2 regions of the Bradyrhizobium sp. Leo114 genome follow, and region 2 is predicted to be linked to the other one. Evidence: predicted binding sites of a transcription regulator. Region 2 holds the regulator's gene; the other holds the start of a gene.

Region 1 (7,548 bases), on a different contig from region 2:
GCAGGCGCACGCCGGCCGTCGTCGTGATCTTCTGCGGCGGAATGCTGTAGAGCCCGAGGCCGGTCTGGAGGTTCTTGCCCTGCATGTAGCTCCCGGCAATGCCGACGAACCAGGTTCTGGCATCATACATCGTCTCGGCTTCGAAACCCTCGATTCGGGCCTCGGCGATGTTCTGGTACTGCACGAAGGGCAATACGGTGATGCGCGGTGCGGGCGGCGGACCGGTCGGAACCACGAGCGGAGGTCCGTACGACACCAGATCGATGTAGTTCTCGATGTCGTTGCGGAAGAAGTTGAACTTGCCGCGGATGCTGTCGCCGGGCACGAACAGGTCGTTCTTCTTCAGGTTGAAGCCGATTTCCTTGTTCTTGCCGATCTCGGGCTTCAGGTTCGGGTTGGGGACGAAGCAGAATGTCGAGTCGGCGCCGGGTCCCGGCGTGCCCGACGGACAGCGGAAGAACGAGTCGTTGATGGTGGCGCCGGAATGCGGGCCGTTGACGAGCGTCTCGGTGATCGACGGCGCGCGGTAGCCTTCGGCATAGCTGACATAGGGCGTCAGCATCGCGGCAGGCATCAGTCCGACCGTGATCTTCGGCGACAGGCGGTCGCCGCTGGTGGACGTCGTCCCCGATTCCAACTGGTAATTGTCGTAACGCAGCGCCGAGATGGTTTCGACCAGGTTCTGGTAATTGGCCTTCCACTGCACGAAGCCGCCCGACACCGTGCGCCGGCCACCTGGCGTCGTCACCTCGGACGTGCCGCTCCTGTCGTTCGTGCTCACCTCGTCCTGGAATGCGTCGAGACCGTAGGTGATGGCATTGTGCCAGTCCAACAAATCGAAACGTGAGGTGTTGTGGATGTCGACGCCGTACGTATCCAGGAGGTAGCCGCGATTGCTGCCGATACAGCCGGAGACCGCGTTGCCGGGCACGCCGCCGCAGAAGGCCGACGGTGTAGTGCTGGTGTGCCCGGTCTTGATCTGGTCGTTCTCGGTGCGATTCCAGTAAACCTTCGCATCCCAGTCAAACAACCGGTCGTCAGGCTGCGAATAGGTCCAGCCGAGCGTCGTCGTGTAGTTCTTCACGTTGCTGGCGTAGATCGACGTGCCGGAGAGATTGTTGGTGCCGTTCGCATTGGTCGAGTTGGGATCGCCCGCGCGCCGCGCCGGCTGCCCGACGCTGTAGATGTCTTCCTGGAAGATGGTGCCGAGCTTGACTTCGTGTCCGTCGGCCGGGCGCACCGTCAGCTTGGCAATGCCGCTGGAGAGCCGGTTGCCGGTATTGGCGACTTCGAACCCGGTGCCGTCCTTGTAGTTCTCCTGCGTGCTGTAGGTGCCGCCGGCGAACACGTCGACATTGGGATTGACACGAACGCCGCCGAAAACCGAGGTGAGCCAGCGCCCCTCATTGCTGCCGAACACATTCTTGTAGTCGACGCCCCAGCGCTCGCCGGGGCGCACCACATCCTCGATGTCCTTGGTGCGGAACGAGGCCACGCCGCCGATCGCGCCGGAGCCGTAGATGTTCGCCGTCGGACCGCGCACGATGTCGATGCTGCTGATCAATTCCGGATTGAGGAAGAAGGAGCCGTTCGCGAAGTGGCCGGTGCGCTGGTAGTTCTGCCGGGCGCCATCGACCACCACCGCAACGCGACCAAAGTCCTGCAGGCCGCGGATGTTGATCGACGTCGACGGCTCGTCGCCGCGATCCTGCACCCAGACGCCGGGCAGATTATAGAGGAGATCGCCGATCGTGCTGGGCTGGCGGCCCTGGATCTGCTCGAGCGTAACGACGCTGACGGGCGCTAGCGCGTCGATTGCGCGCTCCTCGATCTTCGATGCGGCAACGGTGATGGTGTCGAGCGATTGCACCGTCACGGCACCGATCTGCGCGCGCGCATTCATTACGGGCGCGGCCGCCTGCTGCTCGACTTTCGGCTTTGCCGGCTTGCGCTTTGCCGGCTTGGCGCGCTCCGTCGCGCGACCAGTCGGGTGCGCGTCCGCGGCCTGGGCGAACCCGGACTCGAGAAGCAGCAATCCGATTGTAACCACTGATGCGCCCAAAATGAGGGCGCGCGAAATCCTAGCCCCGTCAGCCATATTGCCCCAATCCAAAGATCTGCTTTTTGGGTCTGGCTGGCGTGCGCTCGCGAAATGATGCGGGCGGCTTGCTGGCTACCAAAATACACAGTGCGGGTCACACGCCCGCGCTACGTTCACATTCGTTACGTCGCGGTAACAAAGTGGTCAACAACGGCACGGCGCAGTTTATATCGATTGTAAACTGCAGCGATTGGATTGCGGTGCGGGCGACCTGTACAAACAGCCATCCAGAGAACGTTCGGGGCGCAGCAAAGAGGATATGGCGGCAACTTCCGGAGACAATACCGAAGGCGCCGGGGGGCGCGCAGCAAATGCCTCACCTGCCGTGAGAAACCTCTCGATGACCGGCAACCGGATCGACAGCCGCGAGCTGTTTCAGACCGAACGGGAGATCATGATCGCGCATGGCAACGAGATTTACCGGTTGCGTCTGACGTCGCAGAACAAGCTGATCCTGACCAAGTGATCCCTCAATGGCAATTTGTCGCACGCTCGCAATCCTGCTGATCGCCAGCCTCTTGCCCGTTGAGGCGGCACCGGCCGCAAACACCACCGTGCATGATGCGCGCGACCGCGACGTCATCATCGACAACCCCTCGCGAATCGTCTCGATCGGCGGGGCGATCACCGAAATCCTTTATGCGCTCGGCTTCGAAGACCGTGTCGCCGGCGTCGATGCGACCAGCCTCTATCCGGCCGCCGCGCTGCGCGACAAACCCAATGTCGGCTATATGCGCCAGCTCTCGCCCGAGGGCGTGCTCGGGCTCAACCCGTCGCTGGTGCTGGCGGTGCAGGGTTCGGGACCGAAGGAAACCATGGACGTGCTGGAAGCGGCCAAGGTGCCGCTGGTGCTAGTGCCCGAAACCTTCTCCGAGCAGGGATTGCTCGACAAGATCAAACTGGTCGGCCACGCCATGGATGCCGATCCGCGCGCCGAATGCCTGACCACCGCCGTCGCGCATGATCTCGCGCAATTGCGCGAGCTGCGCGCCAAGGTCACAAAGCCGGTGCGGGTGATGTTCGTGATGTCGCTGCTCAACGGCCGCGCCATGGCGGCAGGCCGGAAAACGGCGGCGAACGAGATCATCCAGCTCGCCGGCGGCGTCAATGCGGTCGAGGGCTATGACGGCTACAAGATCGTCAGCGACGAGGCGATCGTCGCCGCCAAGCCCGACGTCGTGCTGTCGATCCAGCGCGGCAAGGATTCGCTGGAAGCCGAGGCGATCTATGCGCATCCGGCCTTCGCGCTGACGCCGGTCGCGGCGAACAAGAGCTTCATCTCGATGGAAGGACTCTATCTGCTTGGCTTCGGACCGCGCACGGCGGCTGCAGCGCGCGACCTTTCCACGAAGCTATACCCGGCGCTGGCGCCTCAGGCAGAGAAGTTCGTGCCCGCGGCGCTCGCGGCGAATTGCCGGCGATGAGCGCCTTGGCGGACGCGCGTGGCAATACTGCCGATCCTCGTACCAAGCGCTCGCGGCCGCCGGCAACGCTGACGCTGCTTTGCCTTTGCGCCGCGCTCGTCGGCACTGCGCTCATTGCGGTGACCCTGGGTGCCGCCGGAATCCCCCTCGCCCGCCTTCCCGCCGCGCTCGGCCTGTGGGGCGACGGAGCGGCCAATCCGCTGGTTGCGCGCGACCAGCTCGTGCTGTGGTCGATCCGGATTCCGCGGATCGTCGCCGCCGCGATGGTTGGCAGCCTCCTGGCGGCATCCGGCGCGATCATGCAGGGGTTGTTCCGCAATCCCCTCGCCGATCCCGCGCTTGTCGGCGTCTCCAGCGGCGGTGCCTTTGCTGCGGCCGCCGCGATCGTCTTCACAGACAGCCACATCGGCGAGAGCGTTCGCTTTATGCAGCACCAATTGCTGCCGCTGTCGGCGTTCGTCGGCTCGCTGGTGATGACCATCCTCCTCTACAGCATCGCAAGCCGCGCCGGTCGGACGTCGATCGCGATCTTCCTGCTGGCGGGAATTGCGATCGCCGCGATCGCCAATGCGGGCATCGGGCTTCTGGTCTTCGTCGCCGACGACCGCCAGCTCCGCGACATCACCTTCTGGATGCTGGGCTCGATGAGCGGCGCGACCTGGGGTAAGATCGCGACACTGGCGCCGGTGCTCACTGTTGCGCTGCTCGCGTGCCTGTCGATCGCGCGCGGGCTCGATGTGCTCGTGCTCGGCGAGGCCGAGGCTTTTCACAGCGGCGTCGACGTCGAGCGATTGAAACGGATTTCCATCATCCTGGTTTCAGCCATGACGGGGGTCGCGGTCTCCGTGTGCGGCGTCGTCGGCTTTGTCGGCATCGTGGTGCCGCATCTGCTCCGGCTCGCGATCGGACCGGCGCACCGGCTGCTGCTGCCGGCCTCGGTGCTGCTGGGCGCCGTGCTTTTGGTCGGCGCCGACACGATGGCCCGCACTATCGTGGCGCCGGCGGAAATGCCGATCGGCGTCCTGACGGCGGCAGTCGGCGCGCCGTTCTTCCTCGCCATCCTGCTGCGGCAGCGCAGCTTGGTTTCGCTATGACACCGATGCTGCAGGCGAAGGCGGTCTCGGTCGTGGTCAGTGGCGCCACGCTGGTCGATGCCGTCGATCTGCGTGTCAATCCGGGCGAGATGATCGCGATCGTGGGGCCGAACGGCGCCGGCAAGTCGACGCTGCTGCGCATGCTGTCCGGCGACATCACGCCGACCCGCGGCACGGTCGAATTGAAGCAGCGCGCGCTCCGCGCCTATCCGCCGCGCGAATTGGCGCGGCATCGCGCCATGCTGTCGCAGCATGTCAACGTCACCTTCCCGTTCACGGTAGAGGAAATCGTCTACATGGGCGCGGGCGACAATTCGCGCGCGACGGCCGCGCCGCTGGTCGAGTCCGCACTGGATGAGGTCGGGCTGAGCGGCTTCCGCCATCGCCAATTGCCGACGCTGTCGGGCGGCGAGCAGCAGCGCGCGCATTTCGCCCGCGTGCTGGTGCAGCTCGCCTGCGGCGAAGCACAGAACGGTGCGGGCCTGTTGCTGCTGGACGAGCCGACCTCGAGCCTCGATCTCAGGCACCAGATCGACCTGGTCGAGACCGCCCGCCGCCGCGCGCAGAACGGCACCGCTGTGATCGCGATCCTGCACGACCTCAACCTCGCGATGCGCTTTGCCGACCGTCTCGTTCTCCTGCATCGCGGCCGGCTTGCGGTCGACGGCGGCCGCAGCGAGGCGATGACCGCGGAGACGATCCGCACCATCTTCGAGATCGACGCCACGATCGACCATACTGAGAGCGGCATCCCCTTCCTGCTGCCGCAAACGATGCGACCGGTGACGTAACGCCGCAGGCATATCCAGCGGCAATCGTTAGAGCGTTTTCGAGCGAAGTGGACACCGGTTCGCGTGAAGAAACGCGTCAAGACAAGAATCTAGAGCTTCGGTTCTGATTCCATCAGAACCGAATATGCTCTAGCCGTCACAAAACTGTCAGCGCCATGTAACACGCGCCTCCCAGAACTCCGCCGCGTTTATCTTCAGGGGAGATCAACATGCGCAAATCACTGCTTTGCTCCGTCGCGTCCATCGTGCTGCTCTCGGGAGCCGCCTTCGCGCAGGGCGAAGGCGAATATCCGGCGACCCTCAAGGGCCACGCCGTGCTTCCGGCGGAAAGCTTCATCGACGCGCCGGCCGATGCACCAAACGATCTCAAGACCTCGGGCAAATACACCACCGGCCGCCGCGTCGACGCCACCGGCACCGTGATGGGCAAGTCCTACGAGCGGCCGACCGGCGTCTCGCTGCCGTTCAAGGGCCAGCCGCTGCAGGGCCATTCCGGCATCAAGGTGATGGCGGACGGCACGTTCTGGGTGCTCACCGACAATGGCATGGGCTCGCGCTACAACTCAGCCGATTCGATGCTGTACCTGAACCGGCACAAGATCGACTGGACAAGCGGCAAGATCGAGCGTCAGGAAACCGTGTTCCTGCACGACCCCGACAAGAAGGTGCCGTTCCGCATCGTGCATGAGGATACTGCCAAGCGCTATCTCACCGGCGCCGATTTCGACACCGAAGGCTTCCAGATCATCGGCGACACGTTCTGGATCGGCGACGAGTTCGGGCCCTACGTGATCAAGGCTGACAAGACCGGCAAGGTGCTGGCCGTGTTCGACAGCATCGCCGACGGCAAGCCGGTGCGCTCGCCCGATCACTGGTCGGTGCAGTCGCCGGGCGCGCCGGGCGCCAGCTACACCACCGTCAACCTGCGCCGCTCCAAGGGCTACGAAGGCTTTGCCTCCTCGAAGGACGGCAAGTTCCTGTACGGCCTGCTCGAGGGCCCGCTGTGGGATGCCGAGAAGAAGGACTGGGAGAAGGTCGACGGCAAGGAAGCCTCTCGCATCCTCGAGTTCGACGTCGCGAACGAGAAATTCACCGGCCGCTACTGGCACTATGTGTTCGAGCAGAACGGCAATGCCATCGGCGACTTCAACATGATCGACCCGATCCAAGGCCTGATCATCGAGCGCGACAATGGCGAGGGCACCGCGGACAAGGCGTGCCCGCAGGGACAGCGCGGCGAGAACTGCTTCCCCGATCTCGCCAAGTTCAAGCGCGTCTACAAGGTCGAGCTCTCGGATGCCAATGTCGGCAAGCCCGTGCGCAAGGTCGCCTATATCGACCTGATGAAGATCCGCGATCCCGACAAGAAGGCGAAGAAGCCGCTCAATGACGGCGTGCTGACCTTTCCGTTCTTCACCATCGAGAACGTCGACAAGGTCGACGACACCCACATCATCGTCGGCAACGACAACAACCTGCCGTTCTCCTCGAGCCGCGATCCTAACAAGGCCGACGACAACGAGTTCGTGCTGCTGGAAGTGGGTGAGTTCCTGAAGGCGAAGTGAGTGACTCCCTCTCCCCGTTCTTCACGGGGAGAGGGTTGGGTGAGGGGCTCTCTCCACGATTACGGTGGCAGATGTATTCGCGGAGAGAGCCCCTCACCCGGATTGCTTCGCAATCTTACCTCTCCCCGCAAGAGCGGGGCGAGGTAAGAACCACCTACCCTGCCGGCGTCATCACGACGCCCTTGTCCTTGGGCCAGCGGATGCGCCAGGCGAAGTTGATCTCCTTCAGCTCGCTTGGTTTCGCATCGAACGTCCATTGCAGCACGCCGCGCCTGTCGCGCAGATTGGTCGCGGTCGGCGGCGTGGTCTGCGGCAGCATCTCGACCACGATCTCCTCGCTCTCGCTGACCGGGAGCTGATCCTCGATCGCGACGCGGATCGGGAAATCATGGCCGTTGCGGATGCTGGTCTTGAACGCGCGTTCGTCGGTCTTCGATGTCGTCACGATCAGACCCGCCGAGCCCTCGTTGCGCTTGACCACCGAGCGCTCGACCTTGACCTTGTCGTCGGCGCCGAAGCCGAGCCGCACCGTTTCGCCCTTGCCGGCGGACGCGATTTTGCTGCGCCCGACGA
Region 2 (7,548 bases):
TCGCCAACACGTTCCAGCCGTTCATGATCCGCGTGTTCGACGGCGTGCCGGTGCTGGGTGCGATATTCGCAGGCCCGCCATCCTATCTCAGCCTGTTCAACGCCGCGCTGATCCTGGCGATCATGGTGCTGCCCTTCATCACGGCGATCTCGGTCGACGTGTTCAAGACGGTGCCGCCGGTCCTCAAGGAGGCGGCCTACGGGGTCGGCTGCACCACCTGGGAAGTCGTCCGCAACGTCGTGATCCCCTATACCCGCGTCGGCGTGATCGGCGGCATCATGCTGGCGCTCGGCCGCGCCCTCGGCGAAACCATGGCCGTGACCTTCATCATCGGCAATTCGTTCCGCATCTCCTCCTCGATCTTCGCGCCGGGCACGACGATCTCGGCGGCGATCGCCAGCGAATTCGCCGAGAGTGACGGATTGCACCAGTCGGGCCTGATCCTGCTCGGCCTCTTGCTGTTCGTGCTGACATTCATCGTTCTCGCTTGCGCGCGACTGATGCTGATGCGTCTGGAAAGGAAGGCGGGGAACTGACATGAACCCGATTTACAAAGCACGCCGCCGCAACGACATCATCATCCGCGGGCTTTGCATCGCCGCTGCCGCGTTCGGGGTGACCTGGCTGGCGCTGATCCTGTTCACGCTGTTCTACAACGGTCTCGCCGGCCTCAGCCTCGACGTCTTCACCAAGAACACGCCGCCGCCCGGCTCCACCGATGGCGGTCTGTTGAACGCGATCGTCGGCTCGGTGATCATGACCGTGATCGGTGTCGGCATCGGCGCGCCGCTCGGCCTGTTCGCGGGCACCTATCTGGCCGAATACGGCAAGCATGACCGGCTCACCTCGGTGATCCGCTTCATCAACGACATCCTCTTGAGCGCGCCGTCGATCATCATCGGCCTGTTCATCTATGGCGCGGTCGTCGTGCCGATGGGCGGCTTCTCCGCGCTGGCCGGCTGTCTGGCGCTGGCGGTGATCGTCATCCCGGTTGTGCTCCGCACTACCGAGGACATGCTGCTGCTCGTCCCCAACCCGCTGCGGGAGGCGGCCTCCGCGCTTGGCCTTCCGCGCTCGCTGGTGATCAAGCGGATTGCCTATCGCGCGGCGCGCTCCGGCCTGATCACGGGCGTGCTGCTGGCGACCGCCCGCGTCGCCGGTGAGACCGCGCCGCTGCTGTTCACCGCGCTGTCCAATCAGTTCTTCAGCCTGAACCTGACCAAGACGATGGCGAACCTGCCGGTGACCATCAACAACTTCGTGCAGAGCCCCTACGCCTATTGGAAGGAGCTCGCCTGGAGCGGGGCCTTGCTTATCACCTTGACCGTGCTCGCGCTCAACATCGGCGCGCGCATTCTCGGCGCCGAAAGGAGCGCAAAATGACCGATCTGTCCGTATCGACGACCAGCCCGAGCGCGGCCATTCCCCAGAAGTCGCTGCCGGAAGCGGCGCCAAAGGTGACTGCACGCAGCCTCAACTTCTATTACGGCGAGCACCATGCGTTGAAGAACATCAACCTGACGCTCGGCACCAACCGCGTCACCGCCTTTATCGGCCCGTCCGGCTGCGGCAAGTCGACCCTGCTCCGGATCTTCAACCGGATGTACGACCTGTATCCCGGCCAGCGCGCCACCGGCCAGTTGATGCTGGACCAGACCAACATCCTCGACCCCAAGCTCGACCTCAACCTGCTGCGGGCGCGGATCGGAATGGTGTTCCAGAAGCCGACGCCGTTCCCGATGACGATCTATGAGAACATCGCCTTCGGCATCCGCCTTTACGAGAAGATCTCGAAATCTGAAATGGACGGCCGCGTCGAGAAAGCGCTGCGCGGCGGCGCGCTGTGGAACGAGGTCAAGGACAAGCTCAACGCCTCCGGCCTGAGCCTCTCCGGCGGCCAGCAGCAGCGCCTCTGCATCGCCCGCACGGTTGCGGTGCGGCCCGAAGTTATCCTGTTCGACGAGCCCTGCTCGGCGCTCGATCCGATCTCGACCGCCAAGGTCGAGGAGCTGATCCAGGAATTGTCGGAGGACTACACGATCGCGATCGTCACGCATAACATGCAGCAGGCGGCGCGCGTCTCCGACAAGACCGCGTTCATGTATCTGGGCGAACTGATCGAGTTCGACGACACCAGCAAGATCTTCACCTCGCCGAGCGATCGACGCACCCAGGACTACATCACCGGCCGGTTTGGTTGAGGAGGGACATCATGGCTTCTGAACATACCGCCAAGGCATTCGACAGCGATCTTCAGGAACTGACCCGTCTGGTCGCAGAGATGGGCGGGCTGGTCGAACGGATGATCACCGAATCCGTCGATGCGCTGATCCGCCGCGACGTCGCGCTCGGCAAGCGTGTCGTCGCTTCCGACATCGAGATCGACAGCCTGCAGCGCGTGATCGAGGAGCGCGCCGTGCTGACGATCGCCCGCCGCCAGCCGATGGCTGTCGACCTGCGCGAGATCGTCGGCGCGATGCGGGTGGCGACCGACCTCGAGCGGATCGGCGACCTCGCCAAGAACATGGGCAAGCGCGTCGCCGCGCTGGAGAACGACTTCCAGCCGCTGAAGCTGATCCGCGGCCTGGAGCACATGACCGACCTCGTGCTGTCGCAGGTCAAGTCCGTGCTCGACGCCTATGCCGCGCACGATCTGCCGGCGGCGATGAACGTCTGGAAGAGCGACGAGGAGGTGGACGCGATCTGCACCTCGCTGTTCCGCGAGCTCCTCACCTACATGATGGAAGATCCGCGCAACATCTCGTTCTGCATCCACCTGATGTTCTGCGCCAAGAATATCGAGCGGATCGGCGACCACGCCACCAACATCGCGGAAACGGTCTTCTACATGATCGAGGGTCAGCAGATCACCGACAAGCGGCCGAAGGGGGATATGACGACGTTCGCCACGACCGTTCCGGGCAACTAGAGCAACATCCGGAAAGTCGACGCCGGCTTTCAGCCAAGATCCTGCTCAAACATCAAAGGAAGAGTGGGATGACGATTCAAGCAGAGAGTCATCCCGCTATAGGAGAAGCCAAGCCGATGAGCGCACGCATTCTGGTGGTCGAAGACGAAGAAGCGCTGACGACGCTGTTGCGCTACAATCTCGATGCAGAAGGCTATGATGTCGAAACGGTCGCCCGTGGAGACGATGCGGACACAAGGCTCAAGGAACGTATTCCCGACCTTGTCGTGCTCGACTGGATGCTGCCGGGACTCTCCGGCATCGAGCTGTGCCGCCGTCTGCGGGCGCGGCCGGAGACCAAGCAGCTCCCGATCATCATGCTGACCGCGCGCGGCGAGGAAAGCGAGCGCGTGAGGGGGCTGGCGACCGGTGCCGACGACTACATCGTCAAGCCGTTCTCGGTGCCTGAACTGCTCGCGCGGGTGAAGGGCCTGTTGCGCCGGGCAAGCCCGGAGCGGCTCGCCACCGTGCTCACCTATGGCGACATCGAACTCGACCGCGAGAAGCGCCGCGTCGCGCGCTCGGGCCGCCCGATCGATCTCGGCCCGACCGAATATCGCCTGCTGGAGTTCTTCCTGGAGCATCCCGGCCGCGTGTTCAGCCGCGAGCAGCTGCTCGACAGCGTTTGGGGCCGCGACATCTATATCGACGAGCGCACCGTCGACGTTCACATCGGCCGCCTGCGCAAATTGCTCAATCCCGGCCGCGAGCAGGACCCGATCCGTACCGTCCGCGGCGCGGGCTACGCGCTCGATGATCGCTTCGCGAAGGCCGAGCAGTCGTAAACCGGCGACCTCAATCCGTAGCCCGGGTGCAGCGAAGCGTAACCCCGGGGAAATTTGGACCCGCCGATACAGCGTTCCCGGGTTGCGCTGCGCTCCACCCAGGCTACGATCTGTCGTCGGCTTACTTGCCTTGTGACGGCTTGACCGTCGGACGGCGGCGGTCAGCCGCCGGCTGGTAGGCGATGCGGGAGTGGTGCGCGCAATAGGGCAGGCCGGGAAGCGCCTTGCCGCCGCAGAAGAAGAATTCCGGGCTCGAGGGATCGCCGACCGGCCAGTGGCAGGTGGCCTCGTTCAATTCGAGCAGCGACAGCCGCTGGCTCATCGGCACCACATTGTCGTAGGCGATAGGGTCCGCTTCCACCTCCACCTCGAAGGCGTGGGCGAGCGCGGTGTTGCCGCGGGAGACCGGACGCGCCACGCGCATCATCGGCTGTGCGGGACGCGCCTTGCGCTGCCGCGGCGCGGCTGCAGCAGGACTCTTGGCGCGGCCCGAGAGGCCGAGCCGGTGCACCTTGCCGATCACCGCATTGCGGGTCACGTTGCCCAGTTCCGCAGCGATCTGGCTGGCCGAGAGGCCACCTTCCCAGAGCTTTTTCAACTGCTCGACGCGTTCGTCGGACCAGGTCAATACCGTCATCGCATCTTTCCCTTCGCGTTGCGCCGGCCGATCCTGGGACAGCGCTGCGATGCCTAATCTCAAAAATCCCTGCGGGCAGAATCCCTTAAGGCTCGCCGGGCACGAAAACCGCACCCGAACGTGTACGCCGCACACAAAGGACTCTAAGGGATCAAAACTGCCGCACGAGATGTCGTACCCGACAGGCTAGACGCTACAATATGGCGTGACTCTGGCGCAAGAGTCCGCGCCTATGCGTCCACATGTTCCGACATTTAGGGATTGCAATCGGGCTTTTCCACCACACCGGAAAACTGCGGATTACCGGCACTTTGCAGCGCAGCCTGGCGGCTTCGTGGCGATTGACAGCACCCGCCGCGCGCATAGAATGCCTTCACGTGCCGCCCTGCAAAGGCGGCACGTTTTGTTTTCGCTGGATGAGCTCCAGCCGCGTGTCTGCATCGCTGCACGCCGCCGGGGCTTGTCTGAAAGGCTTGTCTGAACCCTTCAGTGATCGCCATGACCGACCGCGCCACGTCGCATCTGCTTCCCGTTTTTGCCAGGGCCGATCTCGGCTTCGAACGCGGCGAAGGCTGTTGGCTGATCTCGACCAAAGGCGAGCGTTATCTCGACTTCACCTCCGGCGTCGCGGTGAACGCGCTCGGCCATGCCCATCCGCATCTGGTGAAGGCGCTGCAGGAACAGGCGACGAAGCTCTGGCACATGTCGAACCTGTTCAAGAGCCCGGACGGCGAGAAGCTTGCCGCGCGGCTGTGCGAGCAGAGTTTTGCGGACTTGGTGTTCTTCTGCAATTCCGGCGCGGAAGCGATGGAGGGCGTGATCAAGGTCGTGCGTCACTATCACTTCTCGAAGGGGCATCCGGAGCGCTACCGCATCATCACCTTCGAAGGCGCCTTCCATGGCCGCACGCTCGCGACACTCGCCGCGACCGGCGCCGCTAAATATCTCGAGGGCTTCGGCGCGCCGATGGACGGCTTTGATCAGGTGCCGCATGGCGATATCGAAGCGGTGAAACGCGCGATCGGTCCAGAGACCGCAGGCATCCTGATCGAGCCGGTGCAGGGCGAAGGCGGCGTGCGCTCCGCGCCGCCGGCCTTCTTCAAGGCGCTGCGCCAGCTCTGCGACGAGCATGGCCTATTGCTCGCGTTCGACGAGGTGCAGACCGGCATGGGCCGCACCGGCGATCTCTTCGCCTACAAGCGCATCGGGGTCACCCCTGACGTGATGTCGCTGGCCAAGGCGCTCGGCGGCGGCTTTCCGATCGGCGCCTTCCTTGCGACCGCGGAAGCTGCGTCCGGCATGACGCCGGGTTCGCATGGCTCGACCTTCGGCGGCAATCCGCTCGCGGTCGCGGCCGCCGGCGCCGTGCTCGATGTGATGCTGAAGCCCGGCTTCTTCGATCACGTGCAGAAGATGTCGCTCCTGCTCAAGCAGAAGCTCGCCTCCGCGGTTGACCGCTATCCGTCCATTCTCGCCGACGTGCGCGGCGAGGGGCTTCTGATCGGCGTCAAGGCCGTGGTGCCCTCGGGCGACCTCGTCAACGCCCTGCGCGAGCAGAAGCTGCTCACAGTCGGCGCCGGCGATAATGTGGTGCGATTCCTCGCGCCGCTGATCGTCAGCGAGGCCGAGATCGAGCACGCCATCGGTTGTCTGGAGCGCGCCTGCACCGCGCTCTCAAGCGGACCGTCGAAGAAGGCAGCGGGATGATGAGCAAGGCGCCCCGTCACTTCCTCGACATCAACGAAATGTCGCTCAACGAGCTGCGCGCCATGCTGGCCGCCGGCGCCGCCATGAAGGCGAGACTGAAGGCGCATGAGCGGGCCACGAAGCCGCTCGAAGGCAAGACGCTGGCGATGATCTTCGAGCGTCCTTCGACCCGCACGCGAGTGTCGTTCGACGTCGGCATGCGCCAGCTTGGCGGTGAATCGATCATGCTCACCGGCGCCGAGATGCAGCTCGGCCGTGGCGAGACCATCGCCGACACTGCGCGCGTGCTGTCGCGCTATGTCGATGCGATCATGATCCGCATCCTCAACCACGATGCGCTCTTGGAGCTCGCCGCGCATGCCACCGTCCCCGTGATCAACGGGCTGACGCGCCGCTCGCATCCCTGCCAGGTGATGGCCGACCTGATGACGTTCGAGGAGCGTCGCGGTTCGATCGAGGGCAAGACCGTGGCGTGGACCGGTGACGACAACAACGTGCTGGCGTCATGGGCGCATGCCGCCGAGCGTTTCAAGTTCGCCCTCAATATCGCGACGCCGCCGCAGCTCGCGCCGAACAAGGCGATGCGCGACTGGATCAAGGCGACCCAGGCGCCGATCGTGCTCGGCAACGACCCAGAGGAGGCCGTGCGCGGCGCCGACTGCGTCGTCACCGACACCTGGGTGTCGATGGGCGACAAGGACGGCGAGCACCGGCACAATCTGCTCCGACCCTATCAGGTCAATGCCAAGCTGATGTCGCTGGCGAAGCCCGATGCTTTGTTCATGCATTGCCTGCCGGCGCATCGCGGCGAGGAAGTCACCGACGAGGTGATCGACGGTCCGCAATCGGTGGTGTTCGACGAGGCCGAGAACCGCCTGCATGCGCAAAAGGGCATTCTGGCCTGGTGTTTTGACGCGGTCGCGTAAGCGCGCCGCCAAGATAGCTGTCGTCCCGGCCAAGCGAAGCGCGAGCCGGGATCCATAACCACCGATGTGAGTTGTTGCATCAAGCTGCGGCCCCAGCTTTTCACAATGCTCACATCGGTGGTTATGGATCCCTGCTTTCGCAGGGATGACGGCTAACAACGATAGATGTGAACCCCTTTCGTTTCGCCTCTCAAGACCCCAGATAGAGCGCCATGGTTTCACAATCCCCCGACATCAAGATCACGGAAACACCGACCCGGGCGCCATCGGCCGTGCCGGTCGACGACGCGGTGCTGCCATTCGAGGTCGATGCACTCGATCTGCGTGGGCGGCTGACGCGGCTCGGTCCCGCCCTCGACGACATCCTGCACAAGCATGATTATCCGCCTGCGGTCGGCAAATTGCTCGGCGAGGCGATCGTGCTGACGACGCTGCTCGGTTCATCCCTGAAGTTCGACGGCCGTTTCATCCTGCAGACCCGGACCGACGGCCCGGTCTCGTTCCTGATCGTCGATTTCAAGGCGC

What was found. The regulator PhoB, encoded in region 2, activates phosphate uptake and scavenging genes when phosphate is short. The targets are predictions, from matches to a motif close to TGTCATNNANCTGTCAT.
Region 1: a site for PhoB is predicted at 5,545-5,561, ahead of ACZIRK_RS03625 (esterase-like activity of phytase family protein). Genes of this name have one in related genera too.

Annotation. Positions count from the first base shown of each region.
Region 1 covers NZ_JBUYEN020000002.1:282,451-289,998, forward strand. The annotation lists gene ACZIRK_RS03600 (TonB-dependent hemoglobin/transferrin/lactoferrin family receptor) at 1-2,098, opposite strand, end outside; gene ACZIRK_RS03605 (hemin uptake protein HemP) at 2,361-2,567, shown strand; gene ACZIRK_RS03610 (heme/hemin ABC transporter substrate-binding protein) at 2,575-3,525, shown strand; gene ACZIRK_RS03615 (FecCD family ABC transporter permease) at 3,522-4,619, shown strand; gene ACZIRK_RS03620 (heme ABC transporter ATP-binding protein) at 4,616-5,410, shown strand; gene ACZIRK_RS03625 (esterase-like activity of phytase family protein) at 5,620-6,975, shown strand; gene ACZIRK_RS03630 (mucoidy inhibitor MuiA family protein) at 7,130-7,548, opposite strand, start outside.
Region 2 covers NZ_JBUYEN020000003.1:50,960-58,507, reverse strand. The annotation lists gene pstC (phosphate ABC transporter permease subunit PstC) at 1-536, shown strand, start outside; gene pstA (phosphate ABC transporter permease PstA) at 538-1,383, shown strand; gene pstB (phosphate ABC transporter ATP-binding protein PstB) at 1,380-2,201, shown strand; gene phoU (phosphate signaling complex protein PhoU) at 2,213-2,929, shown strand; gene phoB (phosphate regulon transcriptional regulator PhoB) at 3,046-3,753, shown strand; gene ACZIRK_RS04530 (GcrA family cell cycle regulator) at 3,875-4,390, opposite strand; gene ACZIRK_RS04525 (aspartate aminotransferase family protein) at 4,889-6,097, shown strand; gene argF (ornithine carbamoyltransferase) at 6,097-7,023, shown strand; gene ACZIRK_RS04515 (Hsp33 family molecular chaperone) at 7,236-7,548, shown strand, end outside.